One region of the Devosia sp. CN2-171 genome, then DNA from elsewhere that is predicted to be linked to it. Evidence: predicted binding sites of a transcription regulator. Region 1 holds the regulator's gene; each other region holds the start of a gene.
What was found. Region 1 encodes LexA, which represses DNA repair genes until DNA is damaged. Its sites were predicted from a motif close to TGTTCNNNNTGTGTTCNG; they were not measured.

Region 1 (6,605 bases):
TCCTGATGCGGCCGTCGGTGCTGGCGGTGTTCGATACGCTGAAGGACGAGCTGTACTTGACCGCGCCGGTCTATGTGCGGTCGGGCGTGACCGCTCGGCAGTCATGGGAAGCGGCGCAGTCGCGCATCGACGATGCCGTGGCGCGGCTGGCGCGGACCCTGCCCTATACGTCGACGCCGCCGGAACTCGACAAGATCGAGGTCAAATCCAACACCAGCGTCGCCGAGTACGCGCGGATGGTCGAGGATGCCAAGGAATACATCCGGGCGGGCGACATCTTCCAGGTGGTGCTGAGCCAGCGGTTCGAGGCGGAGTTCACCCTGCCCCCGACGGCGCTCTATCGCGCGCTTCGCAGAACCAATCCGTCGCCCTACATGTACATGCTGGATTTCGGCGATTTCGCAGTGGCGGGGTCGAGCCCGGAAATCCTGGTGAAGGTAGAGCACAGCAAGGTCAACATCCGCCCCATCGCCGGCACCCGCAAGCGCGGCGCGACACCGACGCGCGACAAGGAACTGGCGGACGAGCTACTCAGCGATCCCAAGGAACTCGCCGAGCACCTGATGCTGCTCGACCTGGGGCGTAACGATGTCGGCCGGGTGGCCAAGATCGGTAGCGTCAAGGTTACGGACAAGTTCTTCCTCGAATACTACTCGCACGTCATGCACATCGTTTCGAACGTGGTGGGCGACCTCGATCCGAAGTACGATTTCGTCGATGCGCTGGCCGCGGGCTTCCCGGCGGGCACCGTATCGGGTGCGCCGAAGGTGCGGGCGATGGAGATCATCGACGAGCTCGAGAAATCGCGGCGCGGCATCTATGGCGGGTGCGTGGGTTATTTCGGCGCCGACGGGACGATGGATACCTGTATCGTATTGCGCACGGCGATCGTGTCGAAGGGCAAGATCTACGTGCAGGCGGGCGCCGGCATCGTCGCCGACAGCAAGGCCGAGCTCGAGCAGCTCGAGTGCGAGAACAAGGCGCGTGCCCTGTTCAGCGCGGCCGAGGAAGCGCTGCGGTATGCCGGCGAGGCGAGGATCGGGCAATGAGCATGACGAGGCGATGGCGGAGCTGACTTGAGACAGGGCTTCCCGCTTCCGCGGGAATGACTCCGGTGGGTAGACCGGGAATGACCCGGTGTTTACAAAGCTTCTCGAGCTGGAACCTCAGACATGCGCCTCCTCGTCATCGATAACTACGACAGCTTCACCTACAACCTCGTCCACTTCCTTGGGGAACTGGGCGCGGAATCCGAGGTGAAGCGGAACGACAAGATCACAATCGAAGAGATCGCCGAGATGGCGCCGGAGGCGATCGTGCTGTCGCCCGGGCCGGCGACGCCCGATACGGCTGGCATCTGCCTCAGGCTGATCGACGCCTACGCGCCGACGACGCCGATCCTCGGGGTGTGCCTTGGGCATCAGGCCCTGGGACAGGCGTTTGGCGGCGACGTGATCCGCGCGCCGGAGCTGATGCACGGTAAGACATCCAAGATCAGCCATACCGGCAAGGGGTTGTTCCGCGGGCTCAATTCGGGCTTCGAGGCGACCCGCTACCACTCGCTGATCGTGAAACCGGAAACGCTGCCGGATGCGCTGGAAGTGACGGCGAAGACCGATGACGGGCTGATCATGGGCATGCAGCACAGGCGCTATCCGAGCCACGGGGTGCAGTTCCATCCCGAGAGCATCGCCAGCGAGAACGGGCACGCGATCCTGCAGAATTTCCTGAACCTTGCCCGCGACTTCAACCGGAAGGTGGCGGCGTGATGGATATCAAGGGGGCTCTCAACAAGATCGCATCGCGCCAGGACCTCACCGGCGAGGAGATGCGCTCGGTGATGACGACGATCATGGATGGCGGCGCGACGCCGAGCCAGATCGGCGCGTTCCTGATGGGGATGCGGGTGAAGGGCGAGACCGTAGGCGAGATCGCTGCGGCGGTATCGATCCTCCGCGAAAAGATGGTGCCGGTGTCGGTCGATGCGCCGGACAGCGTGATCGACATTGTCGGCACGGGCGGCGACGGGGCCGAGACGCTCAACATCTCGACCGCGACGGCAATCGTCGTGGCCGGCGCCGGTGTGCCGGTGGCGAAGCACGGCAACCGGGCCCTGAGCTCGAAATCCGGTGCTTCGGATGTGCTGCAGGCGCTCGGGATCAAGATCGATATCGGGCCTGAAAAGATCAGCCAGTGCATCCAGGAGGCCGGCATCGGCTTCATGTTCGCAGTAGCGCATCATCCGGCCATGAAGCATGTGGGTCCCAGCCGCATGGAGATCGGCACACGCACCATGTTCAACCTGCTGGGACCGCAGTCGAACCCGGCCGGCGCGCGGCGCTACCTGCTGGGCGTCTACGATAAGAAGTGGGTAGAGCCTGTGGCCGCAGCCCTGCTCGCCAATCGGGCGGTTTCGGCCTGGGTCGTGCACGGTGCCGATGGCATCGACGAGCTCTCGACCACCGGGCCGAGCTTCGTGGCTTCAATCAAGGGCGGTGATCTTCGTAGCTTCGAGATCACGCCGGAGGATGCGGGCCTGCCGCGTGCGACGCTGGCCGACCTCAAGGGCGCCGATCCCGCCTACAACGCATCGCGGCTGCGCGCCCTGCTCGATGGGGTCAAGGACCCCTATCGTGACGTGGTGCTGCTCAATGCTGCTGCTGCCTTCATCGTCGCCGGACGGGCTGACACGCTCAAGCTCGGCGCGGATCTCGCGGCGCGCGAGATCGATTCCGGCCGTGCCAAAGCGACCCTCGATAAACTCATAGCGGTTTCCAACAGCTGATGTCCGACATCCTCTCCCAGATCGAAGTCTACAAACGCGAGGAAATCGCGGCGGCGAAGACACTGCGCCCTTGGGCCGACGTGGTGGCCGAGGCCCATGATGCGCCGCCGGTGCGCCGGTTCCTCTCGGCACTGAAGATGAAGCGCGAGGAACACCAGTTCGCGCTGATCGCCGAGGTGAAGAAGGCGAGCCCGTCGAAGGGGCTGATCCGGCCGGATTTCAACCCGGCGGAGATCGCGCGCTCGTATGAGCTGGGCGGGGCGGCGTGCCTCTCGGTGCTGACCGATCGACCGAGCTTCCAGGGCGCGCCGGGGTACCTGATCGAGGCGCGCAATGCCACGAAACTCCCGGTGCTCCGCAAGGACTTCCTGTTCGAGACCTATCAGGTGGCCGAGAGCCGCGCCTGGGGGGCAGACTGTATCCTGGTGATCCTCGCCGCGGTCACCGACGATACAGCGCGCTACCTGCTCGATGCCGCCGAGGAATGGCGGATGGATGCGCTCGTCGAGGTGCACGACCAGATCGAGCTGGACCGGGCGCTCGGGCTCAATGCCGAGTTCATCGGCATCAACAACCGGAACCTCCGCACGTTCGAGACGACGCTCAATACGTCGATCACGCTGGCGGGCGGCGTGCCGGAGGGCGTGCACCTCGTCTCGGAATCGGGGGTCAACACCCATGACGATCTGGTACGGCTCGAAAAGGCGGGCATCGGCACGTTCCTCGTCGGCGAGAGCCTGATGCGGCAGGACGACGTTACCGCTGCGACCCTCAAGCTGCTGCGCGGCTGAGATGGCGCTCACCCACCTCGATCAGCGTGGGCAGGCGCATATCGTCGATATCGGCGACAAGGCGATCACGCATCGGCGCGCCGTGGCGACGGCGCGGCTCGAGGCGCAGCCTGAGACGATTCGTCTGATCATGGGCGGTGAGCTCAAGAAGGGTGACGCGCTGACGGTCGCGCGGATTGCCGGGATTATGGCGGCCAAGAAGACGTCCGAGCTGATCCCGCTCTGCCATCCCATTCCGCTGACCAAGGTGTCCGTCGAGATCACCGAAGACGGCCCTGCCCTGCTCGTGACGGCCACCGCCGAGACTACTGCGCAGACCGGCGTCGAGATGGAAGCGATGACGGCGGCCTCCGTCGCGGCGCTGACGCTCTACGACATGGCGAAATCGCATGACCGGGCGATGCGGATCACATCGGTCCAGCTCGAGGAGAAGTCGGGCGGCAAATCGGGTGATTTCCACCGATGATGCCGGTGGATGAAGCGATCCAGCGGATCTTCCGCAAGCTGCCGAAACTGGGCAGCGAGCCGGTGCACCTGACCAAGGCGCATGGGCGCGTGCTGGCAAAGCCACTGGTGGCGACGCATAGCCAGCCACCGTTCGACGCCAGTGCCATGGACGGCTATGCCGTACGTGCCGCCGAGGTGTCGCCGGGCCGGCCGCTGAAGATGGCGGGTACGTCGCAGGCCGGGGCGCGGTTCGTCGGCATGATGGAGCATGGCCAGTGCGTTCGCATCTTCACGGGCGCACCGATGCCGATCGGGGCCGACGCCGTGATCATGCAGGAGGAAGCGACCGCCAAGGGCAACCAGATCAGCTTCGAGAAGGTGCCGACGCCGGGCCAAAGCGTGCGGAAGCAGGGTTTTGACTTCATGCGCGGGGCCGAACTGCTGCCGGCCGGCGTCGGACTGACGCCGGCGATGCTCAATCTCGCCGCCTCCGCTAACCGGCCGGAACTGGTGGTGACGAAGCGGCCGCGGATCGCCGTGGTAGCGACGGGCGATGAGCTCGTGGCCCCGGGCGGCATGCTCGGGCCGGACCAGATCATCGCCTCGAACTCGTACGGGCTGGTGCCCATGTTCTCGCCCTATGCCGAGGAGATCGTGGACCTCGGCATCGTGCCGGACGGGAAGGACAAGATCGACGCGGCCCTGCTCGGCGCATTCGACAGCGGCGTCGACGTGCTGGTGACCACCGGCGGGGCGAGCGTCGGTGACCGCGACTATGTGCAGGACGTGCTGCGCGACCTGGGCGTCGAGCTGGATTTCTGGAAGCTCAGGATGCGGCCGGGCAAGCCCCTGATGTTCGGGACGCGCGGGCGAACGCTGGTGTTCGGGCTGCCGGGCAACCCGGTTTCGGCGCTCGTGACCGCGACGATCATCCTCAAGCCGATGCTGCGGGCACTGACGGGGCACATCGACCCGTTCTGGCCGCGGATCGGTGTGCCGACCCTGCTCGGACTGCCCGCTAACGGCCCGCGCCGGCATTTCATGCGTGCCAATCTCAGCCGCAACGACATCGGCTACATGCAGGTGACGCCAATCTTCGAGACCGATTCCAGCCATTCGACCTCGCTGGCGCTGGCCGACGCGCTGATCGTCGTGCCCGAGGATTCGCCGGGCGTGCCGCCGGGCGAGATCGTCGACGTGATCCCGCTGAACTGGGGCTGATCGCCTTCGCGCTAACGCGATCTTTACCGCGATGTTGCAGAACATAACTGGAACGGATACAACTACGTTCAGTCTTTGTTCCGATTCTGCTCACGGGGCCGCCATGCTGACGCGCAAGCAACACGAACTTCTGATGTTCATTCACGAGCGGATGAAAGAGTCCGGTATTCCGCCATCCTTCGATGAGATGAAGGATGCGCTCGACCTGCGCAGTAAATCGGGCATTCACCGCCTGATCACGGCGCTCGAGGAGCGCGGCTTCATCCGCCGGTTGCCCAACCGGGCGCGGGCGCTGGAAGTAATCAAGCTGCCGGACTCGATGAACCCCTCGCTCGGCGGCCGCAAGGCGCGGTTCGAGCCGTCGGTCATCGAGGGCAATCTCGGCAAGGTATCGACGCCCCCTTCCCGCTCGGCCGCGGTGACATCGGTCAGCGACTATCGCGCGGTGACCATCCCGGTGATGGGCCGGATCGCAGCCGGTACGCCGATCGAGGCTATTCAGACACACAGCCACACCATCATGGTACCGCCAGAGATGCTTGGGCCAGGCGAACATTTCGCGCTCGAAGTGCGCGGCGACTCAATGATCGATGCCGGAATTTTTGACGGCGACACGGTGCTGATCAAGAAGCAGGACGCGGCCTCGACGGGCGAGATCGTCGTGGCGCTTGTCGATGACGAGGAAGCAACGCTGAAGCGGCTGCGCCGGCGCGGCAATTCGGTGGCTCTCGAGGCCGCCAACCCGGCTTACGAGACGCGCATCTTCCCGCCCGACCGGGTGAAGGTGCAGGGCCGCCTCGTCGGCCTGCTGCGCAAGTACTGAGTTTCGACCCCACCGCCAATCGGGTCACTGGGCCGGCTGACGCCGGCCCTTTTTCTTTGAGTGTGGGCAGGTTGTGGGACATTTTGCCTTTGGCGGGCGCGACAAAGACGTAGGAGCACTTTGTCGCGCTTTCGAACCGGAAAAGTCTGCAACTTTTCCTGAAAACGCTTTAGGGTCCGCGCCGCCGCCTGGGGCACATTTTTCTCGGTACCATACTAAGCGAGTGGATGAGCTTCCCGATTGTGCGCCATGAGGGCGCGCCGGCGAAATATCGCCTGCAAGGGAGAGGGTATTGTCTGGTCAAGTCGAGTGGGTCGCGGTCGATTGGGGGACATCCAATCTGCGCGCCTGGGGAATTGATTCCGACGGTGAGATCGCTTTCGCGCGCTCGTCGCCGGATGGCATGGGACGGCTGAGCCGGGAGCAGTATCCCGATGTGCTGACGGGCCTGCTTCAGGGCGTCGCCGACGAGGTCAGCGAAGTGTTGATCTGTGGCATGGCCGGGGCGCGGCAGGGCTGGATGGAGGCGCCGTATCTC
Region 2 (6,605 bases), 1.6 Mb from region 1:
TGAAGCGGAAGCCCTCGATAGAGCCGATCAGGTGGCCTTCGAGGCTCACTTCGCCGAGGTCGTTGATTTCAGGCGATACCATATGCTTGTCTCTCAGGTGGCGCATAAGCACCGATGTGCGACGGTCGACAAAACGCTGCGTCAGACGCTCGTGCAGGGCGTCGCTCAGTCGATCCTCGATGTCGCGGGTCTTTTCGCGCCAATATGCGGGGTCTTCAAGCCAGTTCTTGCGGTTGGCGACAAAGGTCCAAGTCCGGATCTGCTTGATCCGGTTCGACAGCGTATCAATGTCGCCTGTCACATTGTCGCAGAACCGTACCTGCTCGGCAATCCAGTCGGCGTCGGCATGGCCGTGCCGGCGGAGGTCGAGGTAGATGCGGGTGATGATTTCGCCGTGCTGGGCCGGCGAGATGTCGCGATAGTCGGGGATGCCGCAGCATTCCCAGAGCAGGCGGACCGCATCCTCACCGCGCGCCAACTCGCCGGCCTCGTTGCGGGCGGTGAATTCGAGCGCATGCTGGTCGGTGGCGACCGGCACACGGGTCAGGGCCCTCACCGGCGGCGTCTTGTCGAGGCTGTTGCGGAGGTCGGCGATCGAGCGGAAGTCGAGTTCGTGGTTGCGCCACTGGATGACGCGGACCGGCTCAAAGTCGTGCATTTCGAGCTGCTTGATCAGCTCTTCCTCGAACTCTGGCGCGTTGCCGGTGACCCCGAAGGTGCCGTTATGCATGTGGCGGCCGGCGCGGCCGGCGATCTGGCCGAATTCGGCCGGGGTCAGGGGGCGGGTCTGGTGGCCGTCAAACTTGTGGTCGTCGGCGAAGGCGACGTGGTGCACGTCGAGGTTCAGCCCCATGCCGATGGCGTCGGTGGCGACCAGGAAGTCGACATCGCCGTTCTGATACATGTCGACCTGCGCGTTGCGGGTGCGGGGCGACAGCGCTCCCATCACCACCGCCGCGCCGCCGCGCTCGCGCCGGATCAGTTCGGCAATGGCGTAGACCTGGGACGCCGAGAAGGCGACGATGGCGGAGCGCTTGGGCTGCCGCGAAATCTTCTTCGAGCCGGCATAGAGCAGCTCGGAAAAGCGCGGCCGGTGGATGATCTCGACGCCCGGCAACAGCGCCTTGACGATCGGCGTCATGGTGCCTGAGCCGAGCAGCAGCGTTTCGCTGAGGCCGCGGGCATGCAGCAGCCGGTTGGTGAAGACGTGGCCGCGATCGAAATCGGTAGCCACCTGGATCTCGTCGATCGCGACGCATTCGACCGGCACATCGAGCGGCATGGCTTCGACGGTGCAGACCCAGTAGCGAGGCTTCGCGGGGACGATCCGCTCCTCGCCGGTCACCAGCGCCACGTGCTGGGCCCCGATCCGGTCGACCACCTTGTGGTAGACCTCGCGCGCCAGAAGCCGCAGCGGCAGGCCGATCATCCCCGAACGATGCGCGAGCATCCGCTCGATGGCGAAGAAGGTCTTGCCGGTGTTGGTGGGCCCAAGAATCGCCTTGAGCGAGGAGGGATATGCGGCAGTCATCACGTCCTACTTAGGTCATCGATCGCCAACAAACGAGTGTCTCGTTGCGACACATTTCTGTCCCCGTTCCGGCCACCCGTGTTAACCATTGGTCCAAACAGGGAACAAACCGGAAAGGAATCGGCTGCGACTCACGAATCCGGGTTTGTTCACCACTGCCTGTGGTGGTCCCCAACTGATTCTGGCGCAAGCAGGCGGCGATCGTGCGACAGCTCGCGAAAAGCAACCGGTTTGTCGTTCATGACTGTTGCCAAGTGATTGATTTTGGCTGGTTTTACTACCGAATCGTCAAGGTGTGAACGAGGTGTGAAGACGAGGCTTGCGAAGATTCTTCGTAGATTGACGAAGCTGCTACCGGGCGCCGGGCCTTTGCCGGAGCGCCATTGGCAATAAAGCCATTGACCGTCCCGGTCTGACACGCCGATTTTGTTAGGGATGCGTTAACCATGATTTTCGCCGGGCCTCTGAGCCGGGCCGGAAGTGATCTACCGCCGCCCGTCCGGCAGCCCCGCGTGGAGGCCGTCCGGCGCTGGGAACCGTGGTCTGTTGCCAACGGTTCGGGGGCGGCGGTCAAATCATGGATGTGGTTATGCAGCCCGCGCCTTGAATGCGTGGTGAGTCAGCCGTTTAGGCACCGTTCATCGGCGTTCAGATTATTGCGCGAGATCGGTCAGCACGATTGACAGATCGCCGGCCTCGGTGGTGATCAGCGCGCGATAGGGGATGTAGGTCCCGGCGAGCTGCAGCGGCGCGAACCAGATCAGGATGCGCTCGTTCTGGGCGAGGTAGGTCGTGATCTCATTATAGGTGTAATGCCCCGAGATCGGCGTGTAGTGCACGCTGCACAGCACCAGCGGACCTTGGTAGCCGGTACGCTTGGACGTGGCGGTGTCGTCCTTGACATATTTCAGCGACAGGTTGAAGCGCTCGACGCCGGTGAAGATCGGCATCTGCTTGTTGCACAAGGCTTTATCGAGCGCAGGCCCGCGCAACACGAACGGCGCCATCATGTCCGTCGCCGCCGCCAGATGCTTCCGCTCGATGGCCACCCGGTCGATATTGTCGATGATCGGCGGGGTAACCTTGAACGACTCGACGCTGCCGCCGCCATAGGTAATGGCCGAGGTGAACTCCTCGCCGCCAGCCCGCGTCAGAAGGTCGAACTTCTGCGCCCTGAGGCCATTCTTGGCTGAAGTTCCGAGCGAGGTCGCCTTGGCCGAGCCGCTGGCGATCAGCTGCGCGAGCCCGGCGATCTTGGCGTCGAGCGCGAGGGAGTACTGGCTGCCGTTGTCGCTCAGAATGATGGTGACGTTGGCGACATGCGTGCCGCCCATGGTCACGGTATACTCGGCGCGGGTGCGGGTCTCCTGTGCGATGGCCGGCAGGCCGGCGAGCGCAAGGGCCAGGGTCGCAAGGCGCAGGCCTTTGCGGAAAGTGGCGCTGAACACGGGCAAAGGTCCTTACGGCGAATCACTTGAGAACGGCCAAAATGCCGCCCGCACCGGCCGCTTGGCAAGGCAAACCCCGTTCACAAGCTTGACGGGCAGGGGGCGTTTCTCTATGGAGGCGCTCGCAATCAAGAACAGACTACAGCCCGTTGCGTGGGATTGTCCCGCGCCCAGGGACATTTTACAGGAATTCAACATGGCTCGCCGCTGCGAACTCACCGGTAAGGGCGTCATGGTCGGGAACAAGGTGAGCCACGCGCTCAACCGCACCCGCCGTCGCTTCCTCCCCAATCTCCTCAACGTCTCGCTCCTGTCGGATGTGCTCGGCCGTACGGTCAAGCTGCGCATCTCGGCGAACGCGCTGCGCACCGTCGAGCACCGTGGTGGCCTCGACGCCTTCCTCGTGAAGGCCGACGACGCCGACCTGTCGCCTGTCGCGCTGGCGCTGAAGAAGGAAGTGCGCGCCGCTCTCGCGGCCTGAGCCAATTCGGCCTAAAGTTTCGGCCGCGCGTTCCCGCCGGGACGCGCGGTTTTCATTTGCCGCCCCGGTCTGATGCCGGACAGCGGTCTACATAGAGGTGCAGGATCATGCTCGCTCGCTTCGTCGCGGCTATCGCGGCCATGGTCGTGGTCGTTACCGCGTCCAACATTCTCGTGCTCTACCCGGTCGAGGCCCAGCTCGGGCCGATCAACCTGAAGGACCTCCTCACCTGGGGCGCCTTCACCTATCCCTTCGCTTTTCTCGTCACCGACCTCACCAATCGCTATGACGGCGCGACGCGCGCCCGGCAGGTGGTGGTGGTCGGCTTCGTCGCTGCCGTGGCGCTGTCGTTCTACCTGAGCTTCAATCCGCTGCCGTGGAACGTGGGCGGCGCTCCAGCGACGACAGCGCGCATCGCCACCGCCTCGGTCACGGCTTTCCTCATCGGCCAGTTGCTCGATATCTCGGTGTTCTCGCGCCTCCGCGCGAGCAAGAACTGGTTCCTGCCGCCGCTTGCCGGCTCGCTGCTGGGGTCGCTGCTCGATACGGCGATCTTCTTTACGATCGCCTTCGCGCCCAGCTTCGCCTTTGTCGACGGGATCTATGGCAGCGCCGACAACTCGCTCGGCTTCCCAGCGCCGTTCCTCAGCCTCGGGCCGGAAGTGCCGCTATGGCTGTCGCTCGCGACCGGCGATTTCCTGGTGAAGTTCCTTGCTGCCCTGCTGCTGCTCGCGCCCTACCGGGCGCTGATGGGCCGGATCATGCCGCTGCCCCCGATCGGGGCTCGCGCCTAAGCCGGATTGCCGCTCAGGTGCTCGTGGACGATCCACCAGCGATCGTCCACGCACTTCAGCACAGTGGTGCCGCGGCCCGAGCCCGAAGCGGGCTTGCCGTCGAACGTCGTCCGCCAGTTGTAGCGATAGATGCAGGTGGCGGCGTGATCGCCTTCGGCGATCCATTCGTGCTGATCGAGCCAGTAGTGCTCGTCAGGCCCCATTATCTGCCAGGTCGCCTCGAAGGCGGCCCGGATCGCGTCGATGACGCGATGCGTCCCGTCCGAGAACCAGAAGGTCGCATCCGGCGCGACGAGATCGGTCAACAGGTCGAAGTCTTGTCGGTTGATCCGGTCGGCGTATGCAGCAAGCACATCTCTGGCTGTCATGTCTCACCTCGATCAGTCGAGGCTGAACTCTAGCAGCAGGTTGCGCTCCCAGTCGTTGAAGTTGTTGTCCGAGACGAGGGTGATGCGGGTCGAGCCATCGGGCGCCGCGTGGACGGCGAGGGCTTCCATGTTGTCGATCTCGCCGCCCGCAGTATGGAGCAGCACCTCGCCCTTCATGTGGGCGCCGGCCTTCACCTCGGCGGCGGGGATGCGGACGAGGCGCATCTGGAAGGCGAGCAGCGAGACGCCGCGCTCGAGCACCAGCAGGTCGCCATTGGGCATGAAGGCGCAGTCGGTCGGGTTGGTGCCGTCGCCCGAGATGTAGCTCAGCGGGCCCTTGTCGTTGTTGCCGAGCAGGTACGCCGAGTGCTGGCCGTCATCGTCGATGATGCCCTCGGTGAGCAGCAGGGTCGAACCGGCGATGGGCGAAGCGGCCGGTGCAACGCAGACCGCTTCCAGCGTCTCGTTGGTGCGGACATCGCTCAGCCACTTGGGGATCGACACGTCGCGCGCCGCGCCGGATGGGCGGCCATCGAGAAGGGAGAAATCGGCGACGCGTGTCAGGTTCTCGAAACCGACACGCACGGCGCTCGGCTGGCCGTCGCGGACGATGACGGTGAGGGCCTCGGCGTCGCGGGTATAGGCACGCGGCAGCTCGGCGCCCTTGGTGTTCTGGATTGGGTCGATCTGCACGCCGATCAGTCCGATCGGGCGGCCCTGCTCATCGTAGAGCAACTGGCCCGAGATGAAGTTGCCGCGGTCCGAGACCATGACCAGCTTCTGGTTCGGTCCGGTAAAGCCCAGCCCGGAGAGGCCGCCGAACGTGTCGGCCTGGCTCTGCATCTCGATGCCGCCGCGCCAGGTGAGCCCTTGCACGCGCTGGCCGATACCGGCGGACAGGAAAGTGTTGATCGGCACGGCGGTGACCGTCAAATCCTCGGCTCGAGCGCCGAGGGCCGCGGCACCGAGCAGGGCAGTGCAGGCGCTGATGATCAGTAGGCCCGCTCCGGCGAAGCGCGTGGCGCGTCGCGAGGCACTCATCCGTAGCGGCTTTTGCGGTAGGCGTTGGGCGGCTCTTCGTCGAAGAGCGAGGCCAACTCGTCGGTGAGCGCCCCGGCCAGTTCCTCGGCATCGAGCAGGGTTACGGCGCGGCGATAGTAGCGCGTCACGTCATGGCCGATACCCACGGCCACCAGTTGCACCGGCGAGCGGGTTTCGATCTCTTCGATCACCTGGCGCAAATGGGCCTCGAGATAATTGCCGGCGTTCACGCTCTGGGTCGAATCATCGACCGGCGCACCGTCGGAAATCACCATCAGGATGCGGCGATTTTCAGTCCGCCCGAGCAGGCGCTTGTGCGCCCACTGCAGGGCCTCACCGTCGATATTCTCCTTGAGCAGGCCCTCGCGCATCATCAGCCCGAGATTGCGCCGGGCATGGCGCCACGGCTCGTCGGCGGCCTTGTAGATGATGTGGCGGATATCGTTGACGCGGCCGGGATTGGGCGGACGCCCCGCCTCGAGCCAGGCCTCGCGGGACTTGCCGCCCTTCCAGGCGCGGGTGGTGAAGCCGAGGATCTCGACCTTCACGCCGCAACGCTCGAGCGTACGCGCAAGGATGTCGCCGCAGATCGCCGCGATGGTGATCGGGCGGCCGCGCATCGAGCCGGAGTTATCGAGCAGCAGCGTCACCACGGTGTCGCGGAAATCGGTGTCCTGCTCGACCTTGAAGCTCAGGGCCTGCAGCGGGTCTGTGACCACGCGGGTCAGGCGCGCCGTGTCGAGCAGGCCCTCCTCGAGATCGAATTCCCAGCTGCGGTTCTGCTGCGCCATCAGGCGCCGCTGCAGCTTGTTGGCCAGCCGCGCCACGGCGCCGGCGAGGTTCTCGAGCTGCTTGTCGAGCAGGGCGCGAAGCTGGTCGAGCTCCTCGGGGGGGCAGAGATCGGGGGCGCGAACGACTTCGTCGAACTTCTGGGTGAAGATC
Region 3 (6,605 bases), 1.3 Mb from region 1:
CCGTACTGATCCTTAAGGGAGCTGTACCTGACCGGACCCGTGGGTTCGGACATACGGCGCCCACCTACGTAAGTAGGTTCCCAGGATCTGTATCCCACGGCCAGGGCGGCACCTGATTTCTCGGCGTTCCCCTTGGTCCCGATGAGCGACGCAACGATCGAAGAGGCGAAAGCCGCGCTCCGCGCTGCGGCGCACAAGAAGCGAGCCGCCTTCCATCCTTCGCTGCGCAGCGAAGCGGCGGCAGAGGCGGCGCGGCACTTCTTCGACAGCGTGCCGATCGCCAACAACGAGGTCGTCGCTGGCTACTGGCCGATACGCGACGAGATGGACGTGAAGTCGGTGATCGCGCGGCTGATGGATGCCGGCCAGCCGGTCTGCCTCCCGGTCGTTCTCGGCGACGAGCAGCCGCTCGAGTTGCGCCTCTGGCAGGACGGGGCGCCGCTCTACGAGGCTGGCTTTGGTACTCTCGCGCCTCCCGAGGAAGCACCGCGCGCGGCGCCGGACGTGATCCTGATGCCGCTGCTTGGCTTCGACAAGCACGGGACACGCCTCGGCTATGGCGGCGGCTATTATGACCGTACCCTCGCGTCGCTGCAAAAGCGCCCGCGCCTCATCGGCTTCGCCTTCGCCCTGCAGGAGGTCGACCATATCCCGCGCGAGGCGCATGACGTTCCGCTCGATGCGATCGTCACCGAAACGGGTGTCCGCAACTTCGAAAAGGCACCTGCCTCGTGAGACTACTGTTCTTGGGCGACGTGGTCGGCAAGTCCGGCCGGGACGCCATTACCGATCGGCTTCCGGGTCTCATCGAGAAGCACCGGTTCGATTTCGTCGTGGTCAATGGCGAGAATGCCAGCCACGGACGTGGGCTGACCGAGCCGCATTTCAACGAAATCCGCGCTGGTGGGGCCGATGTGGTGACGCTGGGCGACCATGCGTTCGACCAGCGCGACACCATCAGCTACATCGCGCGCGAGTCGACGCTGATCCGTCCCATCAATTTCGCCCCGGGAACGCCGGGGCGTGGCGCCAACCTGTTCGAGAGCCGGGGCGGCTATCGAGTGCTCGTCGTCCAGGCCCAGGGCCGGGTGTTCATGAACCCGGTCGACGACCCGTTCCGCGCCGTCGAGGCTGCAGTCGCCGCCTGTCCGCTCGGCGAGCAGGCCGATGCCATCGTCGTCGATTTCCACACCGAGGCGACGTCGGAAATCCAGGCCATGGGCCATTTCCTCGATGGCAAGGTGAGCCTCGTCGTCGGCACGCATACCCACATCCCGACATCCGACCACCGGATCCTGCGTGGCGGCACGGCGCTGATGGCCGATGCGGGCATGTGCGGCGACTACGATTCGGTGATCGGCGTCGACATGGAGGAGCCGCTCAACCGGTTTCTCACCGGCATCGCCAATGGCCGCTTCACCCCGGCGGAGGGCGAAGCAACGCTCTCGGGCGTGGCGATCGAGACCGATCCGAAGACCGGTCTCGTCACCTATGTGTCGCCACTCCGGGTGGGCGGCACGCTGGCCCAGGTTGAACCGGCGTTCGGGTCCTAGTAGCCGACAGGCTTGGGCGGCCCGTTGTCTTCGGGGTCTTTAGGCCCCCTCGGCCCGAGGCGGACCTTCTCGTTCTTGCAGTCGAGGTCGAGGGTAGGGCTGTTGCCTTGATAGTGCGCGTTGAATTCGGGGCTCATGCCCTGGAGCGGGATCAAGAGGGCTGTACCCGGCTCCCAGGCTTCGGGGACTATGTAGCTCCACCATTCGCCGGTCGGCAGCTGGAAGACGATCTCGGTTCCCTTGGGGATCGTCACGTTGCCGTCGTTGTGCAGTTTGATAGCGAGGTCGTTGTGGGTCGGGCGAACCACGTTGCACACGAACGATAGGTCGACGGCGCGCTTACCCGGGAAGCCTATGTCGCCGACAGGATCGTAGTCGACGCCTTCGCCCGGGAAGAAAGGCTCGCCTATCTGATCCGAGGTGCCGCCGCCATTGTTCTCGGTGCGTGGCCGTTCGGGCTCCGGCCGTGTGTCGCGCGTCTGGGCCAAGGCCGGTGATAGGCCGGCGATCACGATTGCAGCCGTAACGGCCGCGCAAATTGCCTTAAGTACATTCATCTCAAGCTCTCCTGCCGGCCCCCATGCCGGGTTGATGGGCGGGAAAATGCATTCGGCCACCTGAACTGGCGCTGATATCCACATTTATCGCGGGTTCACGTCATCAATTTCGCTGATTGAACGGATCTATTCCTGTGATACCGCCGATGGCAACCGCCGTTCCACCCCACCTTCACAATTGCCGCCACCGCCCGTATAAGGCGCGCCAAACTTCGTCTGTCCGTGAATGAGGGGGTGACCGCATGGCCGGCCATTCGCATGCCAAGAACATCATGCACCGCAAAGGCAAGTCCGACGCGGCGCGCTCCAAGGTCTTTTCGAAGCTCGCTCGTGAAATCACCGTGGCGGCCAAGCTCGGCATGCCCGACCCGGCGTTCAACGCCCGGCTTCGCCTTGCGGTGCAGAACGCCCGCGCGCAGTCGATGCCGCGCGACAATATCGACCGCGCCATCAAGAAGGCGGCGGGCAATGACGGCGAGAACTACGACGAGATCCGCTACGAGGGCTATGGCCCGGGTGGTGTGGCTGTCATCGTCGAGGCGCTGACCGACAATCGCAACCGCACCGCATCGAACGTGCGTTCGACCTTCTCCAAGAACGGCGGAGCCCTGGGCGAAACCAACTCGGTCGGCTTCATGTTCGACCGCGTCGGCGAAATCTTCTATCCGGCGACTGTGGGTTCGGAAGACAAGGTGATGGAGGCGGCGATCGAAGCCGGCGCCGACGACGTCGAGAGCGACGAGGAAGGCCACTGGATCTACACCTCGTTCGAATCCCTGAATGAAGTCGCGGCCGCGCTCGAGAAGGTGCTGGGCGAGGCGGAATCGGCCAAGTTCATCTTCAAGCCGCAGAACGAAGTGCCGGTCGATGCCGAAAAGGGCGCCTCGCTGCTGCGCCTGATCAGCATCCTCGAGGAAGATGACGACGTGCAGAACGTCTATTCGAACTTCGATATTTCCGACGAAGACATGGCCAAAATCGACGCCGCCTGATCAGGCAGCGGCGGCCGGCAAAGTTTCATAGTGCGTGATGGACGAGACTGCGACGCAGTTTCGGCCATTTTGCTTTGCGGCATAGAGCCGCTGGTCGGCGAGGCGGAACAGCTCGGCGAATGGCAGGTAACGGTCGTAGACCGCGCCGCCGATGCTGACCGTCAACTGGTGCCGGCGATCCTCGGGACGGAACTCGATGGCGAACACCGCGAGCCTCAGCCGTTCGGCCACGGCCTCGGCGACGAGAAGGCTGGTGCCGGGCAGGAACACCGCGAACTCCTCGCCGCCGATGCGTCCGACACGATCGGCCGCGCGCAGCACGCTGCGGATGGCACGGGCGATCATCTGCAGGGCCGCATCGCCGTGCTCGTGCCCGTAGGTATCGTTGATGCGCTTGAAGTTGTCCGCGTCGATAACCAGCAGCGAGCCGCGTGCGCCATCGGATGCGAAGCGGGCATCCGCCAGCTCTTCCTCCACCTCGCGCGTGAAGGCGCTGCGATTGAGGAGGTTCGTGAGCGCATCGGTCGCGGCGTGGCGGCGTAACTGTTCGTGGGCGACGGCGAGTTCGCGCAGCTTGCTTAGCAGGAAGAACAGGATCGGCACAGCCAGCAGCAAGGGTACGGCGATGTCGGTCGCTACTGCGCGGGTCAGCTGGTCCGGCGAAAGGCTCGGGAAGTTGAACTGATCGATGAACAGGGCGACGGCGACGCAGCCGATTGCGCCGAGTGCCGTCCACAGGATCACGCGACCCCAGCCGGTGGGCGAAAAGTCCAACGCGCATACTCCGCCGGTCGAAAGAGCGGTGGAGGCTAGGCATGTGGAGTTGAGATCACCTCAAGGGGTTGGGTCGGATTTTAGCCAACGGCTCAGCTGATGGCGGCCGTCAGTGCCGCGACGGCTTCCTCGTCGAGGCTGCCGCCCAGTTCCACCCGGTTGCGGCCGGCGTGCTTGGCACTGTAGAGGCGCTCGTCGGCACTGCGGAACAGCTGCGAGAAGCTGCTGTCGGCTCCGGCCACGGCGCCGCCGATACTGACCGACAGGCGCTGTGCCACGCCTTCGGAGGTGACGAACAGGGCATTCACCCCGGTGCGGATGCGCTCGGCCGTCTGCCAAGCGGACTCAAAGCCCGCGCCATGGAGGAACACGCCGAACTCCTCGCCGCCGAGCCGGCCGACGAAATCGTTCTCGCGCACGCCGTCACGGATCGCTCCGGCGAGCATCTGCAGCACTTCGTCGCCGCGCTCGTGGCCGAAGCGGTCGTTGATGGTCTTGAAGTGGTCGGCATCGAGCACGAGCAGCGCGCCGCCGCCGTTGCGGTCCAGCGCCCGCCCGACCTGCGAGGTGAACGAGCGCCGGTTGAGGACACCGGTTAGCCAGTCGGTCGAGGCAAGGGTTTCGAGCCGGCGATTAGCCTCGGACAACTGTGCCGACTTGATCTGCAGGTAGAAGAGGATCGGGCCCCCGAGCACCGTGGGCATGCTCAGTGCCAGCACCATGCCGACATCGTTCATGCCCTGGCCGAGCGCGAACATGATCAGTTCGGAAACGACCCACGAGCCGAGCGTCGAAAGGGCAAGGATGCCCAACGTGCGGCGCCATACGCCGGCCCAGGCGACCCTGGTCAATCTGACCTTGTTCATCCGCGTCCCCCGATGAATGGAACCGGCATACGGACCAATGCTTGCACTGCCCTTAATGCGACCGATCACTTCGCTTCCATTCACAGCCGTGTTTCCGTTTCGTTCACAAAGCGCTTGGTAGGTTGGGGACGTTGTCCTAAAGCTCAGACATGGCGGAAACCGTGCGAATCATCGGCATCGACCCCGGGCTCAGGCGCTGTGGCTGGGGGGTCATCGAAAGCACCGGCAACCGGCTGGGGTTCGTTGCCTGCGGCACCATCACGCCCCCGACGGACGGGCTGCTGGCGGACCGGCTGGTCGAACTGCACCGCGGTATCGTGGCTGTGCTCGACGAATTCACGCCAGACGAGGCGGCGGTCGAGGAGACGTTCGTTTCGGCCGGCGCGCGTTCGGCGCTGCAGCTGGGCCAGGCGCGTGGCGTGGTGTTGATGACGCCGGCCTTACGTGGTCTGCCGGTTGGAGAATATGCCGCCAACCTCATCAAGAAATCCGTGGTCGGCACGGGACATGCTGAAAAGGGCCAGGTGCAGATGATGATCAAGATCCTCCTGCCGACGGCGAGCTTCAAGGGCGCCGACGCAGCCGATGCGCTGGCCATCGCCGTCTGCCATGCCCACCACCGCGCCATCCGCCAGCTCCGGGCCATCGCATGATCGGCAAGCTCAAGGGCCTCATCGACGGTTTTGGCGACGATTTCGTCCATGTCGATGTGAACGGCGTGGTCTATGAGGTGCACTGCTCATCGAAGACCATCGCGGCCCTGCCGCAGGTCGGGCACGCCGCGGTCGTTCATATCGAGACGATCGTGCGTGAGGACATGATCCGGCTCTACGGCTTCTTCACCGAGGCCGAGAAGGCCTGGTTCACCGTGCTGATGACGGTGCAGGGGGTAGGCGCGCGCGTCGCCCTCTCGATCCTCTCGACCCTCGGCCCGTCCGAACTCTCGAGCGCCATCGCGCTGCAGGACAAGGCGATGGTCGGTCGCGCCAATGGTGTCGGCCCCAAGCTCGCAGTGCGCATCGTCACCGAGCTCAAGGGCAAGGGGCCGTTGGGCGGCACGGTGGATGCCGGCACGCTCGGGCTGCAGGCGGCGTTGGGCGAAGGGGTGGCTTCGGGCAACGTGACCGATGCGGTCTCGGCTCTCGTCAACCTCGGCTACTCGAGCGCCCAGGCTTCGGCCGCGATCGCGCGCGTGGTCGGGAAGGAAGGCGACGGGGTGGCGACGGACAAGCTGATCCGGCTCGGGCTCAGGGAATTGAGCAATGGCTAACCTCACCTCCGCCGCTGCCGGCCGTGACGACCCGCTCGACGTCTCACTCCGCCCGTCCGGTTTTTCCGAATTCATCGGGCAAGCCGAGGCGCGGGCCAATCTTGAGGTGTTCATCAAGGCGGCAAAGCACCGGGGGGCGGCGCTTGATCACGTGCTGTTTGTCGGGCCGCCGGGGCTGGGCAAGACCACCCTGGCGCAGATCGTGGCGCGCGAGCTTGGCGTGGGCTTTCGCGCGACTTCGGGTCCGGTGATCGCCAAGGCGGGCGACCTTGCGGCGCTGCTGACCAATCTCGAAGAGCGCGACGTGCTGTTCATCGACGAGATCCACCGGCTCAATCCGGCGATCGAGGAAATCCTCTATCCGGCGATGGAGGACTACCAGCTCGACCTGATCATCGGTGAGGGGCCGGCGGCGCGGTCGGTGCGGATCGATCTCGCGAAATTCACCCTGATCGGCGCGACGACGCGCGCGGGCCTCTTGACCACGCCGCTGCGCGACCGATTCGGCATTCCGATCCGGCTCAATTTCTACACGCCGGACGAACTGGTGAAGATCGTCGAGCGTGGGGCGCGGCTGCTCGGTACGCCGATGG

Region 2: the regulator LexA is predicted to act here: its motif matches at 1,621-1,638, upstream of ACOYW5_RS18770 (helicase-related protein).
Region 3: the regulator LexA is predicted to act here: its motif matches at 4,832-4,849, upstream of ruvC (crossover junction endodeoxyribonuclease RuvC).

What each region holds. Positions count from the first base shown of each region.
Region 1 covers NZ_CP186479.1:702,971-709,575, forward strand. Annotated here, with positions in the region: gene trpE (anthranilate synthase component I) at 1-1,049, shown strand, start outside; gene ACOYW5_RS03625 (anthranilate synthase component II) at 1,173-1,769, shown strand; gene trpD (anthranilate phosphoribosyltransferase) at 1,766-2,785, shown strand; gene trpC (indole-3-glycerol phosphate synthase TrpC) at 2,785-3,576, shown strand; gene moaC (cyclic pyranopterin monophosphate synthase MoaC) at 3,578-4,042, shown strand; gene glp (gephyrin-like molybdotransferase Glp) at 4,039-5,244, shown strand; gene lexA (transcriptional repressor LexA) at 5,348-6,067, shown strand; gene ACOYW5_RS03655 (2-dehydro-3-deoxygalactonokinase) at 6,360-6,605, shown strand, end outside.
Region 2 covers NZ_CP186479.1:3,777,840-3,784,444, forward strand. Annotated here, with positions in the region: gene ACOYW5_RS18770 (helicase-related protein) at 1-1,531, opposite strand, end outside; gene ACOYW5_RS18775 (DUF3108 domain-containing protein) at 2,185-2,979, opposite strand; gene rpmB (50S ribosomal protein L28) at 3,176-3,460, shown strand; gene ACOYW5_RS18785 (queuosine precursor transporter) at 3,568-4,254, shown strand; gene ACOYW5_RS18790 (YybH family protein) at 4,251-4,622, opposite strand; gene ACOYW5_RS18795 (esterase-like activity of phytase family protein) at 4,635-5,663, opposite strand; gene cobT (cobaltochelatase subunit CobT) at 5,660-6,605, opposite strand, start outside.
Region 3 covers NZ_CP186479.1:4,086,544-4,093,148, forward strand. Annotated here, with positions in the region: RNA gene ssrS (6S RNA) at 1-116, shown strand, start outside; gene ACOYW5_RS20260 (5-formyltetrahydrofolate cyclo-ligase) at 142-735, shown strand; gene ACOYW5_RS20265 (TIGR00282 family metallophosphoesterase) at 732-1,553, shown strand; gene ACOYW5_RS20270 (hypothetical protein) at 1,550-2,110, opposite strand; gene ACOYW5_RS20275 (YebC/PmpR family DNA-binding transcriptional regulator) at 2,353-3,102, shown strand; gene ACOYW5_RS20280 (GGDEF domain-containing protein) at 3,103-3,876, opposite strand; gene ACOYW5_RS20285 (GGDEF domain-containing protein) at 3,969-4,742, opposite strand; gene ruvC (crossover junction endodeoxyribonuclease RuvC) at 4,892-5,395, shown strand; gene ruvA (Holliday junction branch migration protein RuvA) at 5,392-6,012, shown strand; gene ruvB (Holliday junction branch migration DNA helicase RuvB) at 6,005-6,605, shown strand, end outside.